Regions from separate parts of the Streptomyces sp. NPDC048197 genome, predicted to be linked through region 2. Evidence: riboswitches for the same ligand, from Rfam matches in the RefSeq annotation. Region 2 holds a riboswitch; each other region holds the start of a gene.
What was found. A riboswitch is a leader RNA that binds a small molecule or an ion and turns the genes downstream of it on or off. The one in region 2 is predicted to bind cobalamin.
Positions count from the first base shown of each region.

Region 1: linked by a shared signal. The riboswitch ahead of metE (5-methyltetrahydropteroyltriglutamate--homocysteine S-methyltransferase) and the one ahead of ACGF4C_RS05395 (cobalamin biosynthesis protein) in region 2 are both predicted to bind cobalamin.
Region 3: linked by a shared signal. The riboswitch ahead of cobN (cobaltochelatase subunit CobN) and the one ahead of ACGF4C_RS05395 (cobalamin biosynthesis protein) in region 2 are both predicted to bind cobalamin.

Region 1 is NZ_JBIDAJ010000005.1:196,430-205,978, reverse strand. Features, by position in the region: gene ACGF4C_RS09660 (glyceraldehyde-3-phosphate dehydrogenase) at 1-945, shown strand, start outside; gene lspA (signal peptidase II) at 1,124-1,708, shown strand; gene ACGF4C_RS09650 (SpoIIE family protein phosphatase) at 1,824-4,391, shown strand; cobalamin riboswitch at 4,442-4,617, shown strand; gene metE (5-methyltetrahydropteroyltriglutamate--homocysteine S-methyltransferase) at 4,803-7,151, shown strand; gene ACGF4C_RS09640 (VOC family protein) at 7,219-7,620, opposite strand; gene ACGF4C_RS09635 (hypothetical protein) at 7,666-8,163, opposite strand; gene ACGF4C_RS09630 (sensor histidine kinase) at 8,318-9,549, shown strand, end outside.
Region 2 is NZ_JBIDAJ010000003.1:8,474-18,022, forward strand. Features, by position in the region: gene ACGF4C_RS05370 (anion permease) at 1-758, shown strand, start outside; gene ACGF4C_RS05375 (hypothetical protein) at 781-1,017, shown strand; gene ACGF4C_RS05380 (extracellular solute-binding protein) at 1,070-2,479, opposite strand; gene ACGF4C_RS05385 (caspase family protein) at 2,476-5,151, opposite strand; gene ACGF4C_RS05390 (hypothetical protein) at 5,157-5,582, opposite strand; cobalamin riboswitch at 5,784-5,919, shown strand; gene ACGF4C_RS05395 (cobalamin biosynthesis protein) at 6,049-7,035, shown strand; gene ACGF4C_RS05400 (cobyric acid synthase) at 7,032-8,633, shown strand; gene ACGF4C_RS05405 (putative cobaltochelatase) at 8,689-9,549, shown strand, end outside.
Region 3 is NZ_JBIDAJ010000001.1:643,421-652,969, reverse strand. Features, by position in the region: gene ACGF4C_RS02920 (LCP family protein) at 469-1,800, shown strand; gene ACGF4C_RS02915 (DUF1876 domain-containing protein) at 1,967-2,239, opposite strand; gene ACGF4C_RS02910 (DUF4097 domain-containing protein) at 2,456-3,223, shown strand; gene cobN (cobaltochelatase subunit CobN) at 3,270-6,923, opposite strand; cobalamin riboswitch at 6,960-7,088, opposite strand; gene cobG (precorrin-3B synthase) at 7,304-8,749, shown strand; gene ACGF4C_RS02895 (precorrin-8X methylmutase) at 8,746-9,378, shown strand; gene ACGF4C_RS02890 (precorrin-2 C(20)-methyltransferase) at 9,375-9,549, shown strand, end outside.

The DNA of each region.
Region 1 (9,549 bases), on a different contig from region 2:
GAGCAGGACCTCGTGAAGCGGGCCTCGCTGCTGCGCCGTGACTCCATCCACGGCCAGTTCCAGGGCACGATCACCGTCGACGAGGCGAACAGCACGATCATCGCCAACGGCAACGCGATCAAGGTGATCTACGCCAACGACCCGTCCGAGGTCGACTACACGGCGCACGGCATCAAGGACGCCATCCTCATCGACAACACCGGCAAGTGGCGCGACCGCGAGGGCCTGTCGAAGCACCTGCGCCCCGGCGTCGAGAAGGTCGTGCTGACCGCCCCGGGCAAGGGCGACGTCCCGAACATCGTGCACGGCGTCAACCACGACACGATCAAGCCGGACGAGCAGATCCTGTCCTGCGCGTCCTGCACCACCAACGCGATCGTGCCGCCGCTGAAGGCGATGGACGACGAGTACGGCGTGCTGCGCGGTCACGTGGAGACCGTCCACTCGTTCACCAACGACCAGAACCTGCTGGACAACTACCACAAGGCCGACCGCCGCGGCCGCTCCGCGCCGCTGAACATGGTCATCACCGAGACCGGCGCCGCCTCCGCCGTCGCCAAGGCGCTGCCCGACCTCAAGGCGCCGATCACCGGCAGCTCGATCCGCGTGCCGGTGCCGGACGTCTCGATCGCGATCCTCAGCCTGCGGCTCGGGCGCGAGACCAGCCGCGAGGAGGTCCTCGACTACCTCCGCGACGTCTCCCTGCACTCGCCGCTGAAGCGCCAGATCGACTTCACCACCGCCCCCGACGCCGTCTCCATGGACTTCGTCGGCTCGCGCCACGCCTCGATCGTGGACGCCGGCGCCACCAAGGTCGACGGCGACAACGCGATCCTCTACCTCTGGTACGACAACGAGTTCGGCTACTCGTGCCAGGTCATCCGCGTCGTCCAGCACGTCTCCGGGGTGGAGTACCCGACCTACCCCGCGCCGCCGGCGGTCTGATCCCGGCGGACCGCCCGGTCGCACCTCTCCGATCTCTCTGATCCGGCCTGTCTTCCGGTCTTCCGGAAGGCAGGCCGGAGGTGTTCGGTCGGGGCGAAGTGAGTCGCGGAGTATGCCCCGGCTCCGCGGGCGCATGAGCGATCATGGGCGGGACATACAGACGTCGAGGGGACCGAAAGTGACGAATCCGGGGCGGGGCGCGGCGGCGGATGGCCGGAGCGAGCACGGCGGAGCGGGAACCAGGGGCAGGCGGCGCATCCCGCTCCTCCTGGCGGTGGCGTGCCTGGCCTACGCGGTCGACCTGTTCAGCAAACTGGCCGTGGTGGCGAAGCTGGAACACCACGACCCGGTGAACGTGCTGGGTACCTGGCTGCAGCTGCGGGTGATACGCAATGCCGGTGCGGCGTTCGGCATGGGCGCAGCCAGTACCGTCGTGTTCACGGTGATTGCCGCGGCCGTCGCGCTGGCGATCGTTCGTCTGGCGCGCCGTCTCTACAGCGTCCCGTGGGCCATCGCCCTGGGGCTCCTGCTGGGCGGTGCCCTGGGAAATCTGACGGACCGTCTCTTCCGTACTCCCGGCCAACTCCAGGGCGCGGTGGTCGACTTCATCTCCGTCCGCGGTTTCAGCGTAATGAACCTCGCCGACTGGGCGATCGTCTGCGGGGGCGTCCTGATCGTGTTCTTCGCCTTCCGCGGGTGGGAACTGGGCGAACCCCGCGAAGAGGCGGCTGACAAGGGCCCCTCCGCACCCGCCCGGGCCTGATCCGGCCGCCCGGCGCCGTTCGGCCGCACGAGGCCCTCGCGCACCCTCGGTAGTGGAGTGCTTGCGTCGGGTCACCGTCTTAGCCGCCGGGCCCGCCTCTGCGCACACTGGAGGTATGGGCCGGTCGACCGTGCGCGAGGAGACGGCGGAGCGCGACGACCTGCTGGCGGCAGCCGTCGTCAAGGCCGTTCAGGGGGCGGGCGCCTACGCCGGAAGCGTCTTCCTGCGCTCCCGCGACCGCCGCTCCCTGGTGCTCGCCGCGACCTGCGGGGTGCCGCCGTCCCTGCTGGGCGGCTGGGGCCTCGTTCCGGTGAGCAGCCCGATACCGGTCGCGGTCGCGTACGGCTCCGGGCGCACCATCCACCTGACCGACGCCGACGAGACCATGCGCCGCTACCCCCAGCTCGCGGTGGCCCTGCCGTATGCCTTCGGCTCCTGCTCCGTACCGGTGGGCGCGGGCGGGGAGGCATTCGGTGCGCTCGCGGTCGTATGGGCCGCGCCGCCCGGCAGCGACGGTCTGACCAAGACGCAGCGGCGCCATCTGCGGGCCGTCGCCAACCGCCTCGGCGCGTCCCTGGCGGCCTTGCGTGACCGCACCGGCGACCCCCTGGAGGGCGAGGCGGGCACGGCCCCGGTCGAGACCCCGGCCCCTTCCGCCCCGGCCGTCCGGGCCGGCCTGTTCGACTGGGACCTGGCCGCGGGCACCCTCACCGCGGACGGCGATTTCTGCGCGATCTTCGGCCTCGACCCCGAAGCCTTCGACGCGCGGGCGGACACCCTGGCCTCGCGTCTCCATCCCGGTGACCGGGCCGCGTTCCGCGCCGCGGCCCGTACGGCGGCTGCCGAGGGGCGGGTCGTGTCCCGGACCCTGCGGGTACGTGAGGGCGCGGGCGCCGGGCCGGGCGGTGGCGCGGAAGGTGGCGGTGAGGGGCACGGCAGCAGCGAGGGGTACCGCACCGTGGTGCTCTGGGGCCGGGTCCCCGATCTGCCGGACGACCGGGCGCGCGCCCACCTCGTCGGAGTGGTCGTCGACGCACGGGCCGGCCGCGCGGCGGCCGCGGCGGTCGAGCGCCTGCGGGACGGACTGTTCTCCCTCACCCCCGACGGCCGGGTCAGCTACGCCAACCGCAGCCTGGAGCAGTTGCTGGACGTCAGCGACGAGGAGGTGGTCGGGCAGTGCCTGTGGGACGCCCTGCCGTGGCTCTCCGACCCCGCGATCGAGTATCAGCACCGGTCCGCGATGGTCTCGCAGACGCCGACCTCCTTCCTCGTCTGCCGCCCGCCCGACCAGTGGCTCGCCTTCTCCCTCCACCCCGACCCGAGCGGCGTGACCGGCCGGGTGGTCCCCACCGGCCGCCCGGACGCCGCACCGGAACCCGCCGGGCCGCCCACCGCGACCGCACCGCCACAGCCGGCCGCATCGCCGGCCCCTTTGGCCCCCTCCACCACCGCGGCCGCCGCACCGGCCCGGCTGGGCGTCATGTACCACGTCCTGCAACTGGGCAGTGCGCTGACCGAGGCGGTCACCACCCACCAGGTCTGCGAAGTCGTCGCCGAGCAGCTCCTCCCGGCGTTCGGCGGCCAGCAACTCGCCCTCTACGCGGTCCGTGACGGCACGATGCAGCTGATCTTCCACACCGGCCACCACGAGGGCTTCCTCGACTGGCTGGACGGCATGCCGCTGCACGCGCCGCTGCCCGGCACCGAAACCCTGACCTCCGGCGTCCCGCTCTTCATCGAGTCGCAGCAGAGCCTCGCCCAGGGTTACCCCGGCATCCCGGTCGGCGGAGTGAACTCCTGGGCGTACCTCCCGCTGATCGCCTCCGGCCGCCCCGCCGGCACCTGTGTCCTCGGCTTCGACGAGATCCACCACTTCACGGCCAAGGACCGCAGCGTGCTCACCGCGCTCGCCGGCCTGATCGCCCAGGCCCTGGAACGCGCACGGCTCTACGACTCCGAATTCGCCCTCGCCCGCGGCCTCCAACAGGCCCTGCTGCCGCACCGGCTCCCGGTCCTCCCCGACCTGCGGACGACGGCCCGTTACCTCCCCTGCACCAGCGGCATGGACATCGGCGGTGACTGGTACGACGTCATCCCCGCCGCCGACGGCGTGTCCCTGGTCATCGGGGACGTCGAGGGACACAGCATCGCGGCGGCCGCCACCATGGCCCAACTCCGCAGCGCAGTACGGGCGTTCGTCGCGGTGGGGCACGCCCCCGGCGACGTCCTGGCGGGCGCCAATCGCACCCTCATCGACCTCGGCACCGGCCTCCTCGCCAGCTGCTGCTACCTCCACCTCGACCCCGCCGGCCACCGCGTCCGGGCCGTCCGCGCGGGTCACCCGCCGCCGCTGCTCCGCCATCCAGATGGGCACACCGACGTACTGGACCTGGAGACCGGCCCCCTCCTCGGCGTGGACCACGCCAGCGACTATCCGCAAACCCCCGTCGACCTGCCACCCGGCTCCGCGCTCGCCCTCTACACCGACGGCCTGGTCGAAGAACGCGGTACCCCCATCGACGTGGGCATCGACCACCTCCGCGCCTCGATGGCCCACGCCCGTGCCGACTCCCTCGACGAACTCGCCGACCGCCTCCTCCACCACGCCCAGCGCTCCTCCTACCGCGCCGACGACATCGCCCTCCTGCTCACCGAATACCGACCGGCCGCGACGGGCCGATAGCCACGGAGGGGCGTTAGGCTGGTCGGGCAGCTGGTTCGCCCTGTCCGCCAGGCAGGCGTGTCGTAAGAGGGAACCCGGTGGGATTCCGGGACTGCCCCGCAGCGGTGAGTGGGAACGAGCGCCGTCATACGCACTGGACCCGGACGGGTCTGGGAAGCGACGGCCAGTAGGTGTCCGCCTTTCGCAGTTCGATGGGTGGATGTGCCCGCGAGTCCGAAGACCTGCCCGTTGCCCGCGCGTGAGGGATCACGTGCGGACGTTCCGGTGACCTTCGAGGGCGGGTCGGCGTACAGACCGGGCAGTGGTCTGCAGTGACAACTCCGCAACTGCTCCGTCCGGTTCGTTCGTCCTTCGCGCCTCCGTTCCGTCTCCGGGATCCGTAGGAGACAAGCTCGCGAAGGAGAGTTTCTTGTGACCGTGACAGCGACAGGGGCAGGGGCCGGGAAGTCCGCGGCCGCGACCGTTCGGGCCACCGTGTACGGCTACCCCCGGCAGGGCCCGCGACGGGAGCTGAAGAAGGCCGTCGAGGGGTACTGGAAGGGCCGGGTGACCGCCGACGCGCTCCGGAGGACCGCCGCCGAGCTCCGCAGCGCCAACTGGCGGCAGCTGGCCGACACCGGCATCGACGAGGTCCCGACCGGCGACTTCTCGTACTACGACCATGTCCTGGACACCACCGTCATGGTGGGCGCGATCCCCGAACGCCACCGGGACGCCGTCGCCGCCGACCCGCTCGACGGCTACTTCGCCATGGCCCGCGGCACCCAGGACGCCGCGCCGCTGGAGATGACCAAGTGGTTCGACACCAACTACCACTATCTCGTCCCGGAGTTGGGCCCGGGCACGGTGTTCACCACCGACTCGGCCAAGCAGGTCGGTGAGCTGCGCGAAGCCCTCGCACTCGGCCACACCCCGCGCCCCGTCCTCATCGGCCCCGTCAGCTACCTGCTGCTCGCCAAGCCCGCGCCCGGCGTCGCCGCCGGCTTCGAGCCGCTCACCCTCCTGGACCGCCTGCTGCCGGTGTACGCCGAGGTCCTCGCCGACCTGCACGCGGCCGGCGCCGCATGGGTACAGCTCGACGAGCCCGCCCTCGTCCAGGACCGCACCCCGGCCGAACTGAACGCCGCCGAGCGGGTCTACCGAGAGCTCGGCGCCCTCACCGGCCGGCCGAAGCTGCTGGTCGCCTCGTACTTCGACCGCCTGGGTGAGGCCCTGCCCGTACTGGCCAGGACCCCGGTGGACGGGCTCGCGCTGGACTTCACCGGGGCCTCGGCCGCCCAACTCGACGACCTCGCCGCCGTCGGCGGACTGCCCGGCAAGCGGCTGGTCGCCGGCGTGGTCAACGGCCGGAACATCTGGATCAACGACCTGGAGAAGTCGCTGTCCACCCTCGGCACCCTCCTCGGACTCGCCGGCCAGGTCGATGTCGCCGCGTCCTGCTCCCTCCTGCACGTCCCCCTCGACACCGCCGCCGAACACGACATCGACCCGCAGATCCTGCGCTGGCTGGCCTTCGCCCGTCAGAAGACCACCGAGGTCGTCACCCTGGCCCGTGGTCTCGGCCGCGGCACCGAAACCATCGCCGCCGAACTCGCCGCCAACCGCGCCGACCTGGCCTCCCGTGCCGCTTCGCCGATCACCCGCGTCCCCGCCGTACGTACCCGGGCCGCGGCCGTCACGGACCGCGACACCCGCCGCTCGCAGCCGTACGACCGGCGGGCCGCCGCGCAGCGCGCCCAGCTCTCGCTGCCGCTGCTCCCGACGACCACCATCGGCTCCTTCCCGCAGACCGGCGAACTGCGCACCGCCCGGGCGGACCTGCGGGCCGGCCGCATCGATACCGTCGCCTACGAGGAACGCATCAAGGCCGAGATCCAGGAAGTGATCTCCTTCCAGGAGAAGACCGGGCTCGACGTCCTGGTGCACGGCGAGCCCGAACGCAACGACATGGTCCAGTACTTCGCCGAACAGCTCTCCGGCTACCTCGCCACCCGGCACGGCTGGGTCCAGTCCTACGGCACCCGCTACGTCCGCCCGCCGATCCTCGCCGGTGACCTCGCCCGCCCCGAGCCCATGACCGTGCGCTGGACGACCTACGCCCAGTCGCTCACCGGCCGCCCCGTCAAGGGCATGCTCACCGGCCCGGTCACCATGCTCGCCTGGTCCTTCGTCCGCGACGACCAGCCGCTCGCCGACACCGCCCGCCAGGTCGCCCTCGCCCTGCGCGATGAGGTCAACGACCTTGAGGCGGCGGGGACTTCGGTCATCCAGGTCGACGAGCCGGCACTGCGCGAGTCCCTTCCGCTGCGCGCCGACGCCCGCCCGGCGTACCTGGCCTGGGCCACCGAGGCGTTCCGGCTGACCACCGGCGGCGTACGCCCGGACACCCAGATCCACACCCATATGTGCTACGCTGAGTTCGGCGACATCCTCGCCGCCATCGAGGACCTCGACGCCGACGTCATCAGCCTGGAGGCGGCCCGCTCCCACATGCAGATCGCCGGCGAACTCGCCGCGGCCGGCTACTCCCGCGAGGCCGGACCCGGCGTCTACGACATCCACTCGCCCCGCGTCCCCGATGCCGACGAGGCGGCGGCCCTGCTGCGCAAGGGGCTTGCGGCCCTCCCGCCGGAGCGGCTGTGGGTCAATCCGGACTGCGGCCTGAAGACCCGCGGCTGGGCCGAAGTGCGCGCCTCCCTGGAGAACCTGGTCACCGCGGCCCGCCACGTCCGCGCCACGCTTCCCACCAGCTCCTCCTGAGCACCCGGTGAGCGAACCCCCCGTCCGGTGCGGCATCGCGAGGGCGCCGGACGTGGGGCCCGGCGGCTCATGAGCCGCTGCCGTCGAGGTAGTGCGCGCGCCCGTCGTCGTCGACCTCGAACGGCCCGGGCGGAATGACGCAGAATGCGTTCCCCTCGGGATCGGCCATGACCAGGAAGCCGCCCGCCGCATACGCGTCGAGCAGCCGGCCGCCGAGCGCCTCGATCCGCGCCTGCTCGGCGGCCGGGTCCGCCGACGCCAGGTCGAAGTGGAGGCGGTTCTTGCCGCAGGTGGGCTCGGCGACCTTCTGGAAGCCCACGCCCGGGCCCTCGCCACGGGCGAGCCAGACATAGGGGCCCGTTCTGGCCGCGATCGGTCTCCCGAGGAGCTCCGCCCAGAACGAGGCCAGTCGTTCCGGGTCCACACAGTCGATTATGAGGTCCTTGATCTTCGGATGAGTGCCTGCCATGCCTGGATCTTGGCAGGCACCACGGCGTTGTCAGAAGATCCCTGCCTAGGAGCTCTTGGGGAAGGCAGCCCGCAGGCGGGGCCCGTTGCTGACGAAAGCGGCTGCGGCGAGGGGGAGGGCGGCGGCGGCCTGGATCAGGGCGAACCACGGCGGACAGATGCCGGGGATCAGGTCGACGCCGACGATCACGATCGGCATGAGCACCGAGAGGATGCGCACGCGGAGATAGGCCCACCGGGTTCCCCGTGCGGCGAGGACGGTCATCCAGTAGATCACCGCGGCGCTCGCGAGCACTCCGCCCGAGCGGCCCCACAGGAACGAGGTCACCGGATGTCCCGTCATCGCGAGGACGGCGACCGTGATCAGCACGGCGGAGCTGAGCGCACCGTAGGCCGCGACGAGCTTCTTCAGCGTGCCGAAGTCCCGCCGGGTGCGCGGAGGGTGGAGGTGGCCCGCCACGGCCGAGGGCCGGCCGGTGGTGCCCCGGCCGTGCGTGCCGGCGGTGTGTGTGCTGGTGTCGTTGGTGCTTCGTGTCGTCGTCATGGTGTCGACGCTACGGAGCGCACGAGGGGCGCGGTATGCGCCTGGACCTACGGGTGAGTGGGGCCAGACCCACTACCGGGCCGGTCCGGCGGGGATCAGGCTGTGCGCAGCGCAGAGTGCAAGCACTGGCGGGGAGAAGCGACAAGGGATGGTCATGCGAAAACTGGGGTTGTGGCTGGCGGGTGCCGGGGTGGGGTTCGTCCGGGCGTGTGGGGTGGCGGCTGTCAGCTTGCTGGTGCCGGCCGTGTGGGCCGCCGTCGCGCTGGGGGTCTGGTGGGCGGGGAACCCGTGGGCGTGGACAGCGGTGTTCGTGTGGGCGGGCATCGGCACGTTCGCCGTGTCCCGGCCGCTCTGCCGGGCGGTCCGCCACCTCGTCGCGCAGTGGACGGGCACCGTCATCCCCGCCGGGTACCGGCAGGCCGAGCCGGTGGTGCGGATGTCCACCGGATACTGGTGGAACGGGTTCTCCTACCGGCGCAGCAGCCGGGACGCCCGCCAGGAGCAGCGGTGGCGGCTCTGGTGGAGCGATCCCGCGACCTGGCGCGACCTGCGGTTCCTGGCGGTCGCACCGCTTACCATCGGCGTGACCGCGGCCGTCCCGCCGGCCGGAGTCGCGGCGGCGGTCCTCGGCCTCGGCCGCTCGGAGCTCCCCTTGCGCCTGGCCGGGGTGCTCGGCCTGGTCCTGGCCGTCGCGAGCGCCCCGTACGCCTGGCGGACCGTCGAGCCGGTGGCCGTCCGCTTCCTGCGCCCGTCGCCGGCGATGGCGCTGGCGGACCGGGTGGACGAGCTGACGGCCCAGCGCGCGGACACCACCGTCGCCCAGGCGGCGGAGATCCGCCGGATCGAGCGGGACCTGCACGACGGCGCGCAGGCCCGCCTGGTCTCGCTCGGGCTCTCCCTGGCGACCGCGGAGAAGCTGATGGAAACGGACCCCGACCGGGCCAAGGCGCTGATGCGGGAGGCACGGGCCGGCGCCGCCACGTCACTGACCGAACTGCGCGAACTGGTCCGGGGCATCAACCCGCCGGTGCTCAACGAACGGGGGCTGATCGACGCCGTGCGCGCCCTCGCCCTGGACAGCTCACTGGAAGCGGACGTCCACGCCGACCTCCAGCTCCGCCTGGACCCGCCGATCGAGTCCGCCGTCTACTTCGGTATCGCCGAACTGCTGACCAACGCGGTCAAGCACGCCCGTGCGACCCGGGCCCGGATCTCCCTCGCCCTGGACGGCACCGGCCTCGTCGTCGAGGTGGCGGACGACGGCCGCGGCGGAGCCGGCGAGCGTGCCGGTGGCGGACTCGCGGGGCTGCGCCGCCGTCTCGCGGTCTTCGACGGCACCCTGGAGATCAGCAGTCCGGCAGGCGGCCCGACCTGCGCGAGAATGGT
Region 2 (9,549 bases):
CCGGGCAGATCGCCTCGGCCGCCCTGGTCTCCCTCGCCCACGGCACCAACGACGCCCAGAAGACGATGGGCGTGATCACCCTCGCGCTGATCACCGGCGGGGTCGTCGCCCCGCACGCCGACCCGCCGCTGTGGGTCATCGCCTCGGCCGGCCTGGCCATCGCGCTCGGCACGTACCTGGGCGGCTGGCGGATCATCCGCACGATGGGCAAGGGCATCACCGACATCCAGCCGCCGCAGGGCTTCGCCGCCCAGACCGGCGCCGCGGCCACCATCCTGGCCTCCTCCCACCTCGGCTTCGCGCTCTCCACCACCCAGGTCTGCTCCGGCTCCGTGATGGGCTCCGGCCTGGGCCGCAAGGGCGGCGTGGTGCGCTGGTCCACGGCCGGCCGGATGGTCGCCGCCTGGGCCCTGACCCTGCCGGCCGCCGGTGCGGTCGCCGCGGGCGCCGCGTTCCTGGCCGGTCAGGGCACCTGGGGCGTGGGCGCGGTGGCGGTCCTCGCACTGGGCGTCTGCGGCGCCATCTGGGCCGCCTCCCGGCGCAAGCCGATCGACCACACCAACGTCAACGAGGGCCCGGCCGCCGAACCGGTGGGCGTGGTGACCGCCGCGCTGCGCGCCGTCTCCCCTCCCCCGGCCGGCCACCCGGCCCCGCCGGCCGACGCCCCGGCCGACACCGCGGTGCCGGACCTGGCCGCCGCCACCGGCACCCCGACCACCCCCGCCCCGCGCGCCCAGGCCGCGACGGTCACCCGCTAACGGCTCTCACCCAAGGAACCCCATGACCATCGACTGGGCAGCTCTCGGCCAGGTCTTCGGCGTCACCCTCGTGGTGACGGTCGGCCTGGTGGGCCTCTTCACCGTCGGCATCGTCGGCACCTCCCGCAAGCCGGTCCGGGAGGGCGAGGCAGCTGCCGCGACCGCACCCGGCGCGGGAGCGCGGACCGGTGCGCTGGTCGCCTTCGCCCTGTGCGCGGCGGCCGTGGCCTACGGCATCTACCTGATCGTCGCTGCCTGACCGGCACCCGACGGCAGCACCGACGGCGCGAGGCGCCCGGCGGAAGGCGGCATCAGCCGTCCTCGGCCGGGCGCCTCGTCCGTTGTGCGCCGCGCCCGCTGAGCGCCTCGTCGGCCTCGCGGGCCAGCTCGTCGGCGATGGCCGTACCGCCGGGGCTGCCCAGGTACTCCGAGACCCGGATCTGCACGACCTTGCTGAAGGTCTGGTAGTGGGCGCTGCGCGGGCGCGGTTCGGCCGCCAGCAGCGCCGCGTACAGCGTCTTGGTGTACGGCGGCTCCTGGCCGGGCCAGGGCTGCCCGGTGGCGCCGTGCTCGCCGTGCTCGGGCGGCAGCGGGCAGACCGGCGCCTTGCCCGCCTCGCGGTACGCCGAGTCGCGGGTCGCTGCGAACCCCCGTTCCAGCAGACAGCGTTCACTCGCCGGGCCGGTGAGCGCCTCGATCAGCGCGCGGGCGCCCTCCGGCCGCTTGCTGCCGGCGGAGACCGCCAGGTTCTGCCCGCCCAGGACGGACATCCGCTTGCCGTCGGCGGCCCGGGCCGGCAGCTCGGCGACGTCGAACTTCACGCCGGGGGTGAGCTTCTCGGCGACCGAGGCGTACTCCACCGGCCAGTTGCGCATGAACAGCGCCCGGCCGTCGGCGAACCAGCGGCGGCTCTCCGTCTCGTCCATCGTCATGGCCGCGTGCGGCATGATCGTGTCCAGCCGGTCCTTGAGGTCCGCGACGCCCAGCTGGAGGGCGCCGACCTGCTCGCCCTTGGTGAAGCTGGTGGCGTCCGGGTCGCCGCCGGTGGCCCACGCGGACTCCAGGGTGTTGACGGTCAGGCCCTCGTAGGGCCGCAGCTGGGCGACCATGCCGTACATCTTCTTGTCCTCGGGGACCTTGCCGTCCGTGGCCGTGCGGGCGAGCTCGCGGTTGTACGCGGCGGTGACCGCGGTGGCCAGCTCCTTCAACGCGCCCCAGTTGTCGGGCGGTTGGGGATGGTGGCCGTACTTGGTGAGGATGTCCTTGCGGTAGTAGAGCAGGCCGGCGTCGGTGTTGAAGGGGACGGCCCAGATCTTGTCGTCGTACTCGACGGTCTTGACCACGCTGTCGAGGAAGTCGCCGTCCAGACTCGCGCCCCAGGGGCGGATGACACCCGCCTCGGCGAACTCCGCGGTCCAGGCCACGTCGAGGTTGAGCACGTCATAGGCGCCGCTGCCGGACTGGCCGGCGGCCAGCAGCTGGCTGCGCTGGCCGTCGGCGGTGTCCGGCAGTTTGACGATCCGCACCGAACGGCCGGTGCGCCGCTCGAAGGCGTGGATGAGCTCCTGGCGGACGCCGGTGCTGCTGAGGTCGCTGCCGGTGGCCAGGACGATCGGGCCCTTCTCGGGACCGGGTCCGGAGTCGGAGGTGCAGCCGGAGACCGCCGCGGTCAGCGTCAGGGCGAGCGCGGCGGCCGGCCAGGGCCTACGGGGGTTCCTCACCGGTCCTCCTTGCCCGCGGTACCGATGGACGCGATCAGGCCGGCCAGCAGGTCGGGCGCCTGCGGGCCGCCGGGCACGCACTGTCCCCGTGAGGCGCCGGCCAGCCCCTGGAGGGCGAAGTTGTCGCAGCCGGCCCTGCCCAGCACCAGCGTCAGCACCGGCACCGCGGGCTTCTCCTTCAACAGCGCGGTCAGCCGCTGCTCGACACCCGCCGCGCGCCGCAGCCGGCCGTCGTCCTCGTCCATGATCAGCACGATGGCCTGGTTGCTGCCGGACGACTTCTTCATCTCCCGTACGGCGGCGGTCAGCGCCTCCTCCATCGCGGCGCCGTGGTCGACCAGGTCACCCTTGGCGATCTTGTCCAGGGCGGCCTTGCCGTGCGCCGGGTCGACCGTGCCCAGACGGACGACCCGGCGCACCGCGTCCGGATCGCCGGGGTGGGCGCGGTCGGGGAAGGTCCACAGGCCGTAGGTGTGGCGGGCGCCGACCATCTCCAGGGCGCGGCCCGCGGCGCCGAGGGCGACCGGGAGCTTGCCGTCGTCGGCCATCGAGGTGGAGGTGTCCATGAGGAGGAGCAGCCGGCTGGGCCGCTGCGCCTTGTCGTAGCCGTCGAGGACCCGGGCGACCTGCTCGGTGCCGGCCGCGAAGGGGACGACGGGGGCGTCGAGGTCGGCGTTGGCGCGGCTGCTGCGCAGCGGGGAGTCCGGCGCCGGCGCGGGGGCCGTGCCGTCCTTGCCGGGGACCGGGCGGTAGCCCTGCGCGGTGAGCACCGGCCGGCCGCCGTCCGGGGCGCGCAGCCAGTCGGCGAAGCGGTCGACCGCGGCCTGCCGTGCGGTGGCGTCCGTGGCGCCGCGCCAGTCGACGCGGATCAGCGGGTGGTCGAGCGCCGGGACGTTCTTGGGGTAGTACGCGACGTAGCGGTCGTCCGGGGCGAGCGGGCCGGACAGGGCGGGACAACTGCCGATCGCCCGGCCGAGGTTGTAGTCGGTCAGGGACTTCTCGGAGACCAGCGGTGCCGAGCGGTCGCCGCGGCCGGCGCCGGCGGGGGCCTGGCCGGTGGCGGTGGCAGTGGTGTCGGGGCCGGGGCCGGTGGCCGGGCGCAGTGAGCACAGCAGCTCGGTGCTGTCGGCGTACTGGCTGCCCGGGGCGGAGAGCCGCTGCTCGGCGCCCTCGGCGAGGGCCGGGTCCGGGGAGCCGGCGGAGCCGATGTGCGAGCCGTCGTTGGCGAGGTAGAGGCCGATGGTGTGCAGCAGGCCGGTGCCGGACAAGACCGGGCTGGGGCGCAGCAGTTTGAGGTCCTGGTGGCCGCTGTCGGTGCCGGTGAGCAGGTCCTGCCAGGAGGCGCCCACCCTCTGGACGTCGGCCGGCCGCTTGCCGGCGGGGATGCCGACGACCAGCGGGCTGTAGGCGACCGGCCCGGTGTTGTGCAGCGTCGCCGGGGAGCCTGTGGCGGGCATGCCGCGGCGGGCCTCCTCGTAGTCGGCGGTGGATTCGGGGATCCACAGGTCGGGTTGCGGGCCGGGCCGGTAGAGCGGATCGGTGCCCTTGTCGTCCGGCTCGCCCGGGCCGGTGCCGCGGGCCTCGCCCTGCCAGCGGACGGCGGCGGCGAAGCCCTGGTCGATCTGGTCCTTGGCGGCGGAGTAGACGGTGATCTGGGCGCGCCGGCAGCCCGCCGGGAGGTCGCCCTCGCCCTGCAGCGGGCGGGTGTTGGCCTCGGACATCTCGTAGTCGAACGCGGCCTGGCGCAGGGTCGGTTCGGCCTCCGGCGCGGTGAGCAGCCGCAGTTCGAGGGCGGGCGGGCAGTTCGGCAGCGGCTGCAGCAGCTGCCGGACGACGAGTCCGGTGGCGATCAGGACGAGCACGGTGAGGCAGGCGAGCAGCGGTTTCAGGCGGGGCCGGACGTACTCGTTGAAGTGGCGGCGTAAGCGGGCCCGGGGCGGGGTCGGCAGCGGGACCTCGGGGGTGGCGAAGGACAGTACGACGTCGTCGACGGTGTTCTGTTTCGCCGACCGGGGCTCCCACACGTCGCCCATCGGCGTCCGCTCACCGGCGAGCCGGACCCGCAGCTCCCGTACCAGGTCCTCGAAGGTGACGAACCGCCTTCCAGGGATGCCGTTTTCCAGGATCTGCACCAGGGCCCGGTTGAAAACGGTGCCGCCGGCCGGTTCCTCCCCGCTGAAGATCCGGCGGTTGGGCTGGGCGGCCATCAGCAGCGACATGGGTTTGCGGTGGGCGCCGAAGGCGCCGCCGGCGTTGCCCGCGTAGCAGCACTCCAGGATGATCACGATGCGTTCGGCGCGGGCGCTGTCGAGGCAGGAGAGCACCGCGTCCTGCCAGGAGACGGTGGTGTGGCTCTGCCGGGACACCGAGGCGCCCACCATCAGCTGCAGGTCGCCGCCGTCGCTGCCGACCCAGCCGTGGCCGGCGAAGTACACCAGCAGCAGGCCGCGGGCCTCGTCGACGACGGTCTTGAGCGCCTGGCTCAGCTCCTCGGGCTCGATCGGCTCGCAGAACCTGACCTCGTCGGTGGTGAACAGGTCGGTGGCCGTCAGGGCGCGGGCCAGCTTGGCGGGGTTGTCCCGCACCGCGGGCAGGTCGTCCAGCGTGGCGTAGTCGTGGACACCGATCAGCAGCGCCCGGTTGGTCTTTCCCCGCGCGTCGTATTCGGACATCCGGCTCAGTCCTCGCCGGTGCTGCCACTCTCGTGCGCCGGGCTGCCGGGATCGGGGCGTGCGGGACCGCCGTCGCCGACGACCTCGACGGCGGGTTCCTCGCCGGCGGCGCGCTCCTCCTTGCGGCGCCGCAGCCATTCCCGCACGGCGATGCTCATTCCCTTGGCGACCTCGGTGACGATCGCGCCGACGATGACCAGGATCAGGTCGTCCACGCCCACGGCCATGTCGGCGGGGCCCGGTTCGTCCCCGCCGTCCGTGCGGTGCGGGGGCTGCGGCCGGTGTTCCCAGGTGTGTTCCCGGCGGCTCAGCCAGGGTTCGCGCTCCAGCCAGGCCCGGAGGTCGTCGAGGTCCTGCTGCGGATTGTCCGTCCCGGTGACCCTGAAACGGATCTCCTGACGGTCCTCGTGGTGGTCGACGTGCTCCGGCATCCCCCAGCCCCCTTCCGGCGGCCCCTTCGCCACCGTGCACCAGATAGTGACGTGGAATCAGGGACGGGGGCAACCGTCCGTGACGCCACCGCCACCCTGTGGCGTGCGCCACAGGGCCTGCCATCGGGCAGCGTCGCAGGTCAAGGGCGAGTTGACGGGCCTCGCGGACCGTGGTGGACTGCCGGGGCCAATCGGCGACAGATGAGGAAGTCCGGTGAGAATCCGGCGCGGTCCCGCCACTGTCACCGGGGAGCGTTCCTCCGACGAGGGCCACGGTCCGTACCGACGTACGGGCGGGAAGGCCGGGGGACACGCCGATCCGGGAGCCAGGAGACTCTGGTCGCCGTCACGTCGAGCCAGGGCGAGGACCCTGAGTGAGGACACAACGCCATGCCCGGCCGCCCGCCCCGCCCCCCACTGCCCGCTGCCGCAGGGCCCCTTCGAGGACCGACGGCGGCCTGATCCGATGCGCGGCGAACACGCGGGATATGCGTGCGGCGCGGCTCTCGGCTTCCTCGGCGACCTGATCGCGGCGGACCCTCGGCGCGGCCATCCGGTGGCCGCGTTCGGCCGGGCCGCCGCCGCCGTCGAGCGCCGGCTGTGGCGCGACCACCGGGGCCGCGGCGCGGCCCACGCCGTGCTGTGCGCGGGCGGTGCGGCGGCCGGCGCGGCGCTGCTGGAGCGGGCCGTACGGCACCGCCGCGGCGCCCGGGTGGCGCTGACCGCGGCCACCGTCTGGGCGGTGCTGGGCGGCACCTCGCTGGGCCGGGAGGCGCGGGCCGTCGGCGGTGCGCTGGAAGCGGGCGATCTGGACGTGGCACGGGAGCGGCTGCCGCATCTGTGCGGCCGCGATCCCGAGGCGCTGGACGGGCCGCAGATGGCCCGCGCGGTGGTGGAGTCGGTGGCCGAGAACACCTCGGACGCGGTGGTGGGCGCCCTGGTGTGGGGTGCGTTCGGCGGGGTGCCCGGTCTGGTGGCGTTCCGGGCGGTGAACACCCTGGACGCGATGGTGGGTCACAAGTCCGCGCGCTACCGGCGGTTCGGCTGGGCGGCGGCCCGGCTCGACGACGTCGCCGGCTGGCCCGGCTCCCGGCTGACCGCCGCGCTGACCGTGCTCGCGGGCCCCGGCCGGCGCGGTGCGCTGGCGGCCTGGCGGGCGGACGGCGGGGCGCATCCGAGCCCCAACGCGGGCCCGGTGGAGGCGTCGTTCGCGGGTGCGCTGGGCGTGCGGCTGGGCGGCACGCTGGCGTACGGCGGACGGGTGGAGCACCGTCCGGTGCTCAACGGTGCGGCGCGGCCGCCCGTGGTGGCGGACATCGAGCGGGCGGTGCGGCTCTCGCGGCGGGTGAGCGCGCTGGCGCTGGTGGCGACGGTGGCGGGACGGCTGACGGCGGGCGCGGTACGGCAGAAGGTCGCGGGCAACAGGGGCACGAGCGGGAGGAAGCGCCGGTGAACGGGCAAGGCGGGACGGCCGGGGGGCTCGGCGGCGGGCTGCTGGTCGCCGGTACGACGTCCGACGCGGGCAAGAGCGTGGTGACGGCGGGGATCTGCCGCTGGCTGGTCCGGCAGGGCGTGAAGGTGGCGCCCTTCAAGGCGCAGAACATGTCGCTCAATTCGTTCGTCACCCGGGAGGGCGCGGAGATCGGCCGGGCGCAGGCGATGCAGGCCGCCGCGGCCCGGGTCGAACCGACCGCGCTGATGAACCCGGTCCTGCTCAAGCCGGGCGGCGACCGCAGCAGCCAGGTGGTGCTGCTGGGCAGGCCGGTGGGTGAGATGAGCGCGCGCGGGTATTTCGGTCGGGCCGGGGGGTCGTCCCCCGGGGAGACGTCGCACGCGGGCGGGCGGGAGCAGTTGCTGGGGACGGTCACCGACTGCCTCACCGAGCTGCGCCGCACGCACGACGCCGTCATCTGTGAGGGCGCGGGCAGCCCCGCCGAGATCAATCTGCGCCGCACCGACATCGTGAACATGGGCATCGCCCGAGCGGCCCGGATACCGGTCGTGGTGGTCGGCGACATCGACCGCGGCGGCGTCTTCGCGTCCTTCTTCGGCACCACGGCGCTGCTGTCGAAGGAGGACCAGGCGCTGGTCGCGGGGTACTTGGTCAACAAGTTCCGGGGCGATGTGACGCTGCTGGAGCCCGGTCTGGACATGCTGCGGCAGCTGACCGGGCGGCCGACGCTGGGCGTGCTGCCGTACGCGCACGGGCTCGGCATCGACGAGGAGGACGGCCTCCGCGTCTCGCTGCGCGGCACGGTGCGGGAGAGCGTGGTGGCCCCACCGCACGGCGCGGACGTGCTGCGGGTGGCGGTCTGCGCCGTCCCGCTGATGTCGAACTTCACCGACGTGGACGCGCTGGCCGCCGAACCGGGCGTGGTGGTGCGGTTCGTGGACCGGCCGGAGGAACTGGCCGACGCGGACCTGGTGGTGCTGCCGGGCACCCGCGGCACGGTCAGCGCGCTGGCCTGGCTGCGCGAGCGCGGGCTGGCGGACGCGGTCGCCCGGCGGGCCGCCGAGGGCCGCCCGGTGCTGGGCATCTGCGGCGGCTACCAGATGCTCGGCGAGCACATCGACGACGAGGTCGAGTCGAGGGCGGGCGCCGTCGAGGGCCTCGGGCTGCTGCCCGTACGGGTCCGTTTCGCGGTGGAGAAGACGCTCGCCCGGCCGGTGGGCGAGGCGCTCGGCGAGGCGGTGGAGGGCTACGAGATCCACCACGGCGTCGCCGAAGTGACGGGTGGGGACGCGGCGTTCATGACCGACGGCCGGGGGAACGCTCTCGACGGCTGCCGGGTCGGCTCCGTATGGGGCACGCACTGGCACGGTTCGCTGGAGAGCGACGCCTTCCGCCGGGCCTTCCTGCGGCGGGTGGCGGCGGACGCCGGCCGGGCGTTCGTCCCGGCCCCGGACACCCGCTTCGGCGCGCTGCGCGAGGAGCAGCTGGACCGGCTGGGCGATCTGATCGAGGAGCACGCGGACACCGGAGCGCTGCTGCGGCTGATCGAGAAGGGGGTGCCGGAGGGGCTGCCGTTCGTGCCTCCGGGGGCGCCATGAGGGGTACGCAAGGGACGGGACATCGGCCGGCCGGCGACGTGGAGGACGACACAGCATGACGAGCGCGCACAACACCACCTGGCAGTACCCCTTCACCGCGGTCGTCGGCATGGACGACCTGCGGCTGGGGCTGCTGCTGAACGCGGTGAGCCCGGCGGTCGGCGGGGTGCTGGTCCGCGGCGAGAAGGGCACCGCGAAGTCCACCGCGGTGCGCGCCCTGTCGGCGCTGATGCCGGCCGTGGACGTGGTGGCCGGCTGCCGCTTCGCCTGCGCCCCCGCCGCGCCCGACCCCGGCTGTCCCGACGGGCCGCACGGGTCCGGTGCCGCGGAGAGCCGTCCGACGCGGATGGTGGAGCTGCCGGTCGGCGCCTCCGAGGACCGCCTCGTGGGCGCCCTGGACATCGAACGGGCCCTGTCGGAGGGCGTGAAGGCCTTCGAGCCGGGTCTGCTGGCGGACGCGCACCGCGGCATCCTGTACGTGGACGAGGTCAACCTGCTCCACGACCACTTGGTCGATTTGCTGCTGGACGCCGCCGCCATGGGTGCCTCCTACGTGGAGCGCGAGGGCGTCTCCGTCCGGCACGCCTCCCGTTTCCTGCTGGTCGGGACCATGAACCCCGAAGAGGGCGAGCTGCGGCCGCAGTTGCTGGACCGGTTCGGGCTGACGGTCGAGGTCGCGGCCTCCCGGGAGCCGGCGCAGCGGGTGGAGGTGGTCCGGCGGCGGCTGGCGTACGACGCCGATCCGGCCGGGTTCGTGGCGCGCTGGGCGGCCGAGGAGGACGCGCTGCGGCAACGGATCGCCGCGGCGCGGGAGTTGCTGCCGGAGGTGGTGCTGGGCGACGCGGCGCTGCGGCAGATCGCGGCGACCTGTGCGGCGTTCGAGGTGGACGGGATGCGCGCGGACATCGTGATGGCG
Region 3 (9,549 bases), on a different contig from region 2:
ACCCGGAGTCCGTCCGGCCGTTGCCCGGCGCGGGCATCTGGCCCACCGCCTCCGCACCGGCCGGGCTCCCCGGGCCGCGACTTTGGCGTCCTGTGCAACCTTCGCGGCGCCCCAACCATCTGCATCAGCAGACCGGCGCACTCCTCGTACCGAATGCGCCGGACATGAGCAGTTCGACCAGCACCATCCCCAGACCAGCAGAACCAGCAGCAGGACCGGCAGGACAAGCTGTCCCGGCAGGAGAACGGCTTCCCCGGCGGGTCCGGCGCGACCAGAAGAGCCAGAAGGGCCATCCGCGTGCACGACAGGCAGCCGCACCAGCAGACGGCCCGATGGGACGACGACGCGACCCCCGACGCCACGCCCCGCTCCTCCCCCGACGGGCCCGGCCGCCGCTCCGGTGGCTCCCGCAGGGCGGGCAGGGCGAAGCCGTCGGGCCGGAGGAACGCGTCGGAAGGGAAGGTCCGGATGACCCGTCGCGGCCGGATCGTGGCCTGGACCGGTGGTGTGCTCGGCGTCCTGATCCTCGGCACGGCCGGGGCCGGGGCGTGGGTCTACCAGCACCTGGACAGCAACATCCACGGCGTGGACATCGGCGTGGACGGCAAGCGGCCGGTCAACCTCAGCCCCGGCTCCAAGAACATCCTGGTCGTCGGGTCCGACAGCCGGGCCGGCGCCAACGCCAAATACGGCAAGGGCCTGACCACCATGCAGTCGGACACCCTGATGGTGCTGCACATCGCGGCCAACCATAAGTGGGCCACCGCGGTGTCGTTCCCCCGTGACTCATGGGTGCAGATCCCCGCCTGCACCCGCGGCAACGGCTCGAAGTCCTCCGTGCACCACTTCAAGGTCAACGAGGCGTTCTCGATCGGCGGCGACACCGGTGATGTCACCAAGGCCGCCGCCTGCACGATCAAGACCGTCGAGAAGAACACCGGGCTGCGGATCGACCACTTCACCTCGATCGACTTCCAGGGCTTCAAGGGCATGGTCAACGCGCTCGGCGGCATCGAGGTCTGCCCCAAGCACGCCATCCACGACAAGAAGGCGCACCTGGACATGGACGCCGGCTGCCAGAACGTCCAGGACGAGAAGGCGCTCGGTTACGTCCGCACCCGCTACAGCGTCGGCGACGGCTCCGACCTCGGGCGGATCGGCCGGCAGCAGGAATTCATGAAGGCGCTGGCCGCGAAGGCGCAGTCCAAGCTGACCAGCCCGGGCGACCTCTACGGCTTCCTGGACTCGGCGACCAAGTCCCTGACCACCGACAACGACCTGGCCGGCCTCAAGCCTCTCTACGACCTCGCCTCGACGGTCAAGGACATCCCCAGCGACCGCCTCACCTTCCTGACCGTGCCCAACTACTACCGCGAGGCCGACGTCCCCACCGACCACGCCAATGTGATCTGGCAGTACCCGCAGGCCGGCGAGTTGTTCAGCGACCTCGCCCACGACCGCGAGATCGGCGCGGCCGGCAAGGCGAAGTTCGCCGAGGCCGCCAAGAACCCGATGACCGCGCGCTCCGTGCGGGTACGCGTCCTCAACGGCACCGGCACCTCCGGCCAGGCCGCCACCGCCGCGGAGCAGCTGCGGCGGCTCGGCTTCACGGTCATCGGCACCGGCAACGCCCCGGCGACGGACCGGACCACGCTGACCTACTCCGGCTCCCTCCAGCCGCAGAGCGAGGTCCTCGCCGCCCGCCTCCCGGGCCTGAAGCCGACCCGGTCCGCCGATGCGGCAGCGGGCGCGGTGACGCTGACCATCGGCCCGGACTTCACGGCGTTGATGGGCGGCTAGCACTCGTACGCGCCCGGACGGCACGCCGTGCCACCAGCACAGCGCGTCCGGGGTCTCGCCTTCACCTGCGCCTTCGCCCAGGCCTGCACCTCAGCCGTGCGCCTCGGCCGTGCGCCTCGGCCCTGCGGCAGCCCTGCGTCAGCCCTGCGTCAGCCTTGTGTGTTCCTCACGCCTGCAGCCGCTCCACCGGCCGGGCGGTGTGCACCTCGATGTCGTGCGCCGCCCGTTGCAGCAGCTGGTGGCTGAGGTCCGACATCGCCCGGGCCACGGCCAACTCGTCGCCGATGGCCGGAACGTTCTCGTCCGCGGGGTTGCAGCGGGCCGAGCCCTGGCCGACCATCTGGCCGCCTTCCTTGCCGCGCAGCCTGGCCTCCGCCCGGACCTCGCTGCCGGTCTCGGTGATGCTGATCTCGGCGTTCCATGTCTTCGTGGCAGTCACCGGAAGCCTCCTCATCCGCCCGTACGCAGCACATGAACCGCCCCCACAAAAATCCTCGCACCGGGGCCCGCGGGCCGCACCTGCAGCTTTCTGCACCCCCACTCTCGGGTTTTCCCCATGGTCCACGCCCCCGCCGCCGCCTTAGTCTCGTTCTTCGCGGCCGCCCGGCGGCCCGCCTCTTCCGACCACCAACTGCCGTTCTTTCCGGGGGATTTCATGCCGCACCGCCACCACCACCGCGCCCGCCTCCCCCGCCGCACCTTCGCGGCCGCCGCGGCCGCCGTCGTCGGGGTGTGCGGGATCAGTGCCTGCGGTCTGCTGCCGGGGGAGACGTTCGAGGATGACGCCGTGGTGTCGAAGAAGATCACGGCCGTCCGGCTGGACTCCGACTCGGGCGGTGTCACGGTCCGCGGCGGCGAGGGCGGCGGCAAGAACGGCGACGCGGTCTCGCTGCACCGCTCGGTGGAGTACCACGACGACCGCCCGGAGGGGGCGACGTACCGGGTCGAGGACGGTGTGCTGGTGCTCGGCGGCTGCGGTGACGCCTGCTCCGTGACGTACACGATCAAGCTTCCGGCGGGCATCCCGGTCAGCGGGGAGACCTCGAACGGGGCGGTGCACCTGAGCCAGGTCGGCGCGGTGAAGGTGACGACCAGTTCCGGGGCGGTCGATCTCGACGGCGTCACCGGCCCGGTCGACGTACGGACCAGCAACGGTGCGATCACCGGACGCGGCCTGTCCGGCGGGCACATCACCGCCGAGACGTCCAACGGTGCGATCGACCTGACCCCGGCCCGGCCCCAGGACGTCCGCGCGAAGACCTCCAACGGCTCGGTCACCGTACAGATGCCGAAGGGCCGCTACGACATCTCCGCGTCCACCAGCAACGGCGCGAAGCACATCGGCCTGACCGACGACCCCTCGGGCCGCTACCGGCTGAGCCTGACCACCACGAACGGGGACATCACCGCGAAGGCGGCGTGAGGCGTGACCTGCCGGTGCCCGGCCGACGGCCGGGCACCCGGGAGGGCTACTCCTCGCCGCCCTCCAGCTCGCCCTCGGTCTCCAGGAAGACGTCCCGCAGCGCGGCCAGGGTCTCCGCGTCCGGCTTCTCCCACATACCGCGGGACTCCGCTTCCAGGAGGCGTTCGGCGATGCCGTGCAGTGCCCACGGGTTGGCGTCCTGGAGGAAGGCGCGGTTCTCGGCGTCGAGGACGTAGGTCTGGGCGAGCTTGTCGTACATCCAGTCGGCGATCACGCCCGTGGTGGCGTCGTAGCCGAACAGGTAGTCCACGGTGGCGGCGAGTTCGAAGGCGCCCTTGTAGCCGTGGCGGCGCATCGCCTCGATCCAGCGGGGGTTGACCACCCGGGCGCGGAAGACCCGGGAGGTCTCCTCGACCAGCGTGCGGGTCCGGACGGTCTCGGGACGGGTGGAGTCGCCGATGTAGGCGGCCGGCGCCTGGCCGCCGCGCAGGGCCTTCACCGTCGCCACCATGCCGCCGTGGTACTGGAAGTAGTCGTCCGAGTCGGCGATGTCGTGTTCGCGGGTGTCGGTGTTCTTGGCGGCGACCGCGATCCGCTTGTACGCGGCCTCCATCTCGTCCCGGGCCGGGCGCCCTTCCAGGCCGCGGCCGTAGGCGTAGCCGCCCCAGACGGTGTAGACCTCGGCGAGATCGGCGTCGGTGCGCCAGTCGCGGGAGTCGATCAGCTGGAGCAGGCCGGCGCCGTAGGTGCCGGGGCGGGAGCCGAAGATGCGGGTGGTGGCGCGCCGTTCGTCGCCGTGGGCGGCCAGGTCGGCCTGGGTGTGGGCGCGGACGAAGTTGTCCTCGGCCGGTTCGTCCAGGCCGGCGGCGAGCCGTACCGCGTCGTCCAGCAGGCCGGTGACGTGCGGGAAGGCATCGCGGAAGAAGCCGGAGATGCGCAGCGTGACGTCGATGCGGGGGCGGCCGAGTTCGGCGAGCGGGACGGCTTCGAGGCCGGTGACGCGGCGGGAGGCGTCGTCCCATACGGGGCGGACACCGAGCAGCGCCAGGGCCTCGGCCACGTCGTCGCCGCTGGTGCGCATGGCGCTGGTGCCCCACAGGGACAGGCCGACGGACTGCGGCCAGTCGCCGTTGTCGGTGCGGTAGCGCTCCAGCAGGGAGTCGGCCAGGGCCTGGCCGGTCTCCCAGGCGAGCCGGGAGGGGACGGCCTTGGGGTCGACGGAGTAGAAGTTGCGGCCGGTCGGCAGCACGTTGACCAGCCCGCGCAGCGGCGAACCGGACGGGCCGGCCGGGACGAAACCGCCGTTCAGGGCGTGTACGGCGTGGTCGATCTCGTCGGTGGTGGCGGCCAGCCGCGGGACGACCTGGCGGGCGGCGAAGTCGAGGATGTCGGCGACCTGCGGGCCGTGGCCGGCGGCCACGCCGGGCACCGCGGCCGGGTCCCAGCCGGCGTCCTCCATCGCCTGGACCAGGGCGCGGGCCCGGGCCTCGGCCTCGTCGGCGGTGGTGCGGGTCGCGGCGGACTCGTCGAGGCCCAAGGCCTCGCGCAGGCCGGGCAGGGCGGAGGTGCCGCCCCAGATCTGCCGGGCGCGGAGGATGGCCAGGACGAGGTTGACCCGGGCCTCACCGGCCGGCGCGGCGCCCAGGACGTGCAGACCGTCGCGGATCTGGGCGTCCTTGACCTCGCACAGCCAGCCGTCGACGTGCAGCAGGAAGTCGTCGAAGCCGTCGTCGTCCGGGCGCTCCTCCAGACCGAGGTCGTGGTCGAGCTTGGCGGCCTGGATCAGCGTCCAGATCTGGGCGCGGATGGCCGGGAGCTTGGCCGGGTCCATGGCGGAGATCTGCGCGTACTCGTCGAGCAGCTGCTCCAGGCGCGCGATGTCGCCGTAGGAGTCGGCGCGGGCCATCGGCGGGACGAGGTGGTCGACGAGGGTGGCGTGCACCCGGCGCTTGGCCTGGGTGCCCTCGCCGGGGTCGTTGACCAGGAAGGGGTAGACGAGCGGGAGGTCGCCGAGGGCGGCGTCCGGGCCGCAGGCCGCGGACAGGCCGGCGTTCTTGCCGGGCAGCCACTCCAGGTTGCCGTGCTTGCCGAGGTGAACCATGGCGTCCGCGCCGAAGCCGCCGTCCTCGCGGGAAGCGGCGATCCAGCGGTAGGCGGCGAGGTAGTGGTGCGAGGGCGGCAGATCGGGGTCGTGGTAGATCGCGATCGGGTTCTCGCCGAAGCCGCGCGGCGGCTGGATGAGGACCAGCAGATTGCCGCGGCGCAGCGCGGCGAGCACGATGTCGCCGTCGGGGTTGTGGGTGCGGTCCACGAACATCTCGCCCGGCGGCGGCCCCCAGTGCTGCTCCACCGAAGTGCGCAGGTCCTCCGGGAGGGTGGCGTACCAGCGCTTGTAGTCGGCGGCCGGGATGCGGACGGGGTTGCGGGCCAGCTGCTCCTCGGTGAGCCACTCCTGGTCGTGGCCGCCGGCCTCGATGAGGGCGTAGATCAGCTCGTCGCCGTCACCGGATGCGAGGCCGGGCACCGGCTCGGCGCTCTCGTCGCCGAAGTCGTAGCCGTCCGCACGCAGCCGCCGCAGCAGTTCGACGGCGGAGGCGGGGGTGTCCAGTCCGACGGCGTTGCCGATGCGGGAGTGCTTGGTGGGGTAGGCGGAGAGCACCAGCGCGAGGCGCTTGTCGGCGTTGGGGAGGTGGCGCAGCCGGGCGTGGCGTACGGCGATGCCGGCGACCCGGGCGGCGCGCTCGGGGTCGGCGACGTAGACCGGGAGGCCGTCCTCGTCGACCTCCTTGAAGGAGAACGGGACGGTGATCAGCCGGCCGTCGAACTCGGGCACGGCGATCTGCGAGGCGGCGTCGAGCGGCGAGAGGCCCTCGTCGTTCTCCTCCCAGGCACTGCGCGGCCCGGTCAGGCACAGCGCCTGGAGGATCGGGACGTCGAGGGCGGCCAGCGCGCCGGCGTCCCAGGACTCGTCGTCGCCGCCGGCGCCGGCCTCGGCGGGCCTGGTGCCGCCGGCGGCGAGGACGGTGGTGACGATGGCGTCGGTGGTCCGCAGCGCGTCGATGAGTTCGGGCTCGGGGGCGCGGAGCGAGGCGACGTAGAGGGGGAGCGGGCGGCCGCCGGCCGTCTCGATCTGCGCGCACAGTTCGTGCACGAAGCCGGTGTTGCCGCTCATGTGGTGGGCGCGGTAGTAGAGCACGGCCACGACCGGGCCGGTGCCGTCGGCGGCCGGGCGCTCCAGGTGGCCCCAGGTCGGGGCGGGCTCGGGCGGTTCGAAGCCGTGGCCGGTGAGCAGCACGGTGTCGGAGAGGAAGCGGGCGAGCTGTTCGAGGTTGCCGGGGCCGCCGTGCGCCAGGTAGGCGTGCGCCTCGGCCGCGATGCCGACCGGGACCGTGGACTGCTCCATGAGCTGGGCGTCCGGGGCCTGTTCGCCGGTGAGGACGACCACCGGCCGGTGCTGGTCCTGGGCGAGCAGCAGGTCGAGGCCCTCCTGCCAGGCGCGGATGCCGCCGAGGAGGCGTACGACGACGAGGTCGGTGCCGTCGAGCAGGTCGGGCAGACCGGTGACGTCGAGGCGGGCGGGGTTGGCGAGCCGGTACGCCACCGGGCCGGTGGCCGCGCGGGCACTGAGCAGGTCGGTGTCGGAGGTCGACAGCAGCAGGATTCGGGGGGCCGCGGGGTGGTCCCCGGACGAATGCAGCATGCGAGCGCTGGCCTTCCTCGGGGTGTCCGCGCCCCGGGTGGTCGTAAGGACGGCGGGAGTTCCTGACTCACCCGGCACCGGCCGGGTTCACAGTGGCGGGACCGCGCCGGATTCTCACCGGGCTTCCTCCCTCGGGCCGAAGGGCCCGGCGCCGTCGCTGGCGTCCGACGGGTCAGCCGACCCGCCGACCTGCATAGTAAGGGCTGCGGGCGGAGGAGGTAAGCGGGCCTTGGCGGGGGCGGGGCGACACCGCGGGCGGCGGCTTCCGCACGCCCGGGACGCGGGCCTTCGCGGCCCGTGCCGCGGTGGCCGGATTCGTCCGTTTCATGGCCGGATCCGCCCCGGATCGGTCGCGCACCGTCGTAGGTATGCTCGCCGCCATGCCGCCCTCCCCCTCACCACGGCCCCGACGGGCCGAGCCGCCCGTGCGGGCCCGCGGTGACGCCTGCCCGGGAGCACTGCGGCTGCATCCGGCCGCCGACGGCCATCTCGCCCGAGTACGCATCCCCGCCGGTGACTTGACGGCTCGTCAGGCGCACGCGCTGGCCGATGCCGCGGACCTGCTCGGTGACGGCCGGCTGTCCCTGACCTCGCGCGGCAACGTCGAGCTGCGCGGCCTGCCGGACGGCTGCGGCGGCCGCCTCGCCGAGCTGCTGCACGACGCCGGCCTGCTGCCCTCCGAACGCCACGAACGCATCCGCAACATCCTCGCCTCCCCGCTGGCCGGACTGGACCGGAACACCCCTGCTGACGTGCGGTGGTGGGCCCGCCGGCTGGACGAGCTGCTGTGCGCGAGCGACTCCGCACCTGCGCTGTCCGGCCGCTTCCTGTTCGTCCTGGACGACGGGCGGGGCGATGTGGCGGCGCTCGGCGGCGATGTGACCTTGGTCGCAGAATCGGGCATCACGGGTGACGGGGCGGCCGGCGGCGGGGCGCTGCTGCGGGTCGGCGACGACCCGGCGGCGCTGCGGATCGCCGGCCCGGACGCACCGCGCGCGGCACTGGCCGCCGCCGAGACGTTCCTGACCGCCGCGGCGGCCGGCGGCACCGGCGCCTGGCGGGTGCGTGAACTCCCCGAGGGCCACGCACTGTCGGCGCGGGACGTGGCGGCGGGGCTGCGCGCGGCGGGCATCGAGGCGTCGTACGTGGCGGAGGGGGAAGGTGTGGCCGAGCCAGTGGTCCGCCACGCGGACTCCTCCGCCCCCGGCATCATCGAGGGCCGCGACGGCCGCCGCGCGCTGTCCGTACTGGCGCCGCTCGGCAGGCTGTCGGTGGCCCAGTGGCGGCTGCTCGCCTCCCTCGCGGCCGACGAGGGATCCGGCGGACTCCGCCTCACCCCGTGGCGCGGCATCGTCGTCCCCGGCCTGCCGGCCGCCGCGGCCGCGCCCCGCCTCCGCGCACTGTCCGCCGCCGGCCTGGTCACCGACCCGTCCTCCCCCTGGCACCGCATCGGCGCCTGCACCGGCCGACCGGGCTGCGCCAAGTCCCTCACCGACGTCCGCGCGGACGTGACGGCCGCGGTCGAGGCGGGCGTACCCCTGCCACCAGGCCTCCCCGCATCCATTCCCGTGCCACCGTCAGCCCCCCTCTACTGGTCCGGCTGCGAGCGCCGCTGCGGGCATCCGCACGGCACCTGGATCGACGTACTGGCGACGGAGGCGGGATACCGGGTCGCGGTCGTCGGCCCGGACACACCGCGGCCGACGCCGCCGGCGACAGCAACACCGACCACACCGACAGCGACAGCAACCCCCGCGTCATCCGCAGTACCGGCACCATCCGCACCACCCGCAACACCAGGAACGCCAGAAACGAGGCCAGAGTGACCGCGTTCGACTACGAGAAGGACGGTGCGGAGATCTACCGCCAGTCCTTCGCCACCATCCGCGCCGAGGCGGACCTCGCCGGCCTGCCCGCCGACGTCAGCCGGGTCGCGGTCCGGATGATCCACGCCTGCGGCATGGTCGACCTCGTACGCGATCTGGCCTTCACCCCCGGTGTGGTGACCGCCGCCCGCAAGGCGCTGCGTGACGGCGCGCCGATCCTCTGCGACGCCAACATGGTCGCCAGCGGCGTCACCCGCAAGCGGCTGCCGGCCGGCAACGAGGTGCTCTGCACGCTGGCCGACCCCGCGGTGCCGGACCTGGCCGCCCGGATGGGCACCACCCGCAGCGCCGCGGCCCTGGAACTGTGGCGGGACCGCATGGAGGGCGCCGTCGTCGCGTTCGGCAACGCCCCGACCGCCCTCTTCCGGTTCCTCGAAATGATCGAGGAGGGCGCTCCCCGCCCGGCCGCCGTGATCGGCATACCCGTCGGCTTCATCGGCGCGGCGGAGTCCAAGGACGCCCTCATCGCCCATCCGTCGGAGCTGGACCACATCGTGGTGCGCGGACGGCGCGGCGGCAGCGCCATGGCCGCGGCCGCCCTCAACGCCCTGGCTAGCGAGGAAGAGTGAGCGTGAGCGAGCAGCAGGAAACCGGCACCGGCACGGGCGCCCGCACCGGGACCACCGGCCGTCTCTACGGCGTGGGCCTCGGCCCCGGCGACCCGTCCCTGATGACCGTGCGGGCCGTCGACGTCATCGCCGAGGCCGACGTCATCGCCTACCACAGCGCCCGCCACGGCC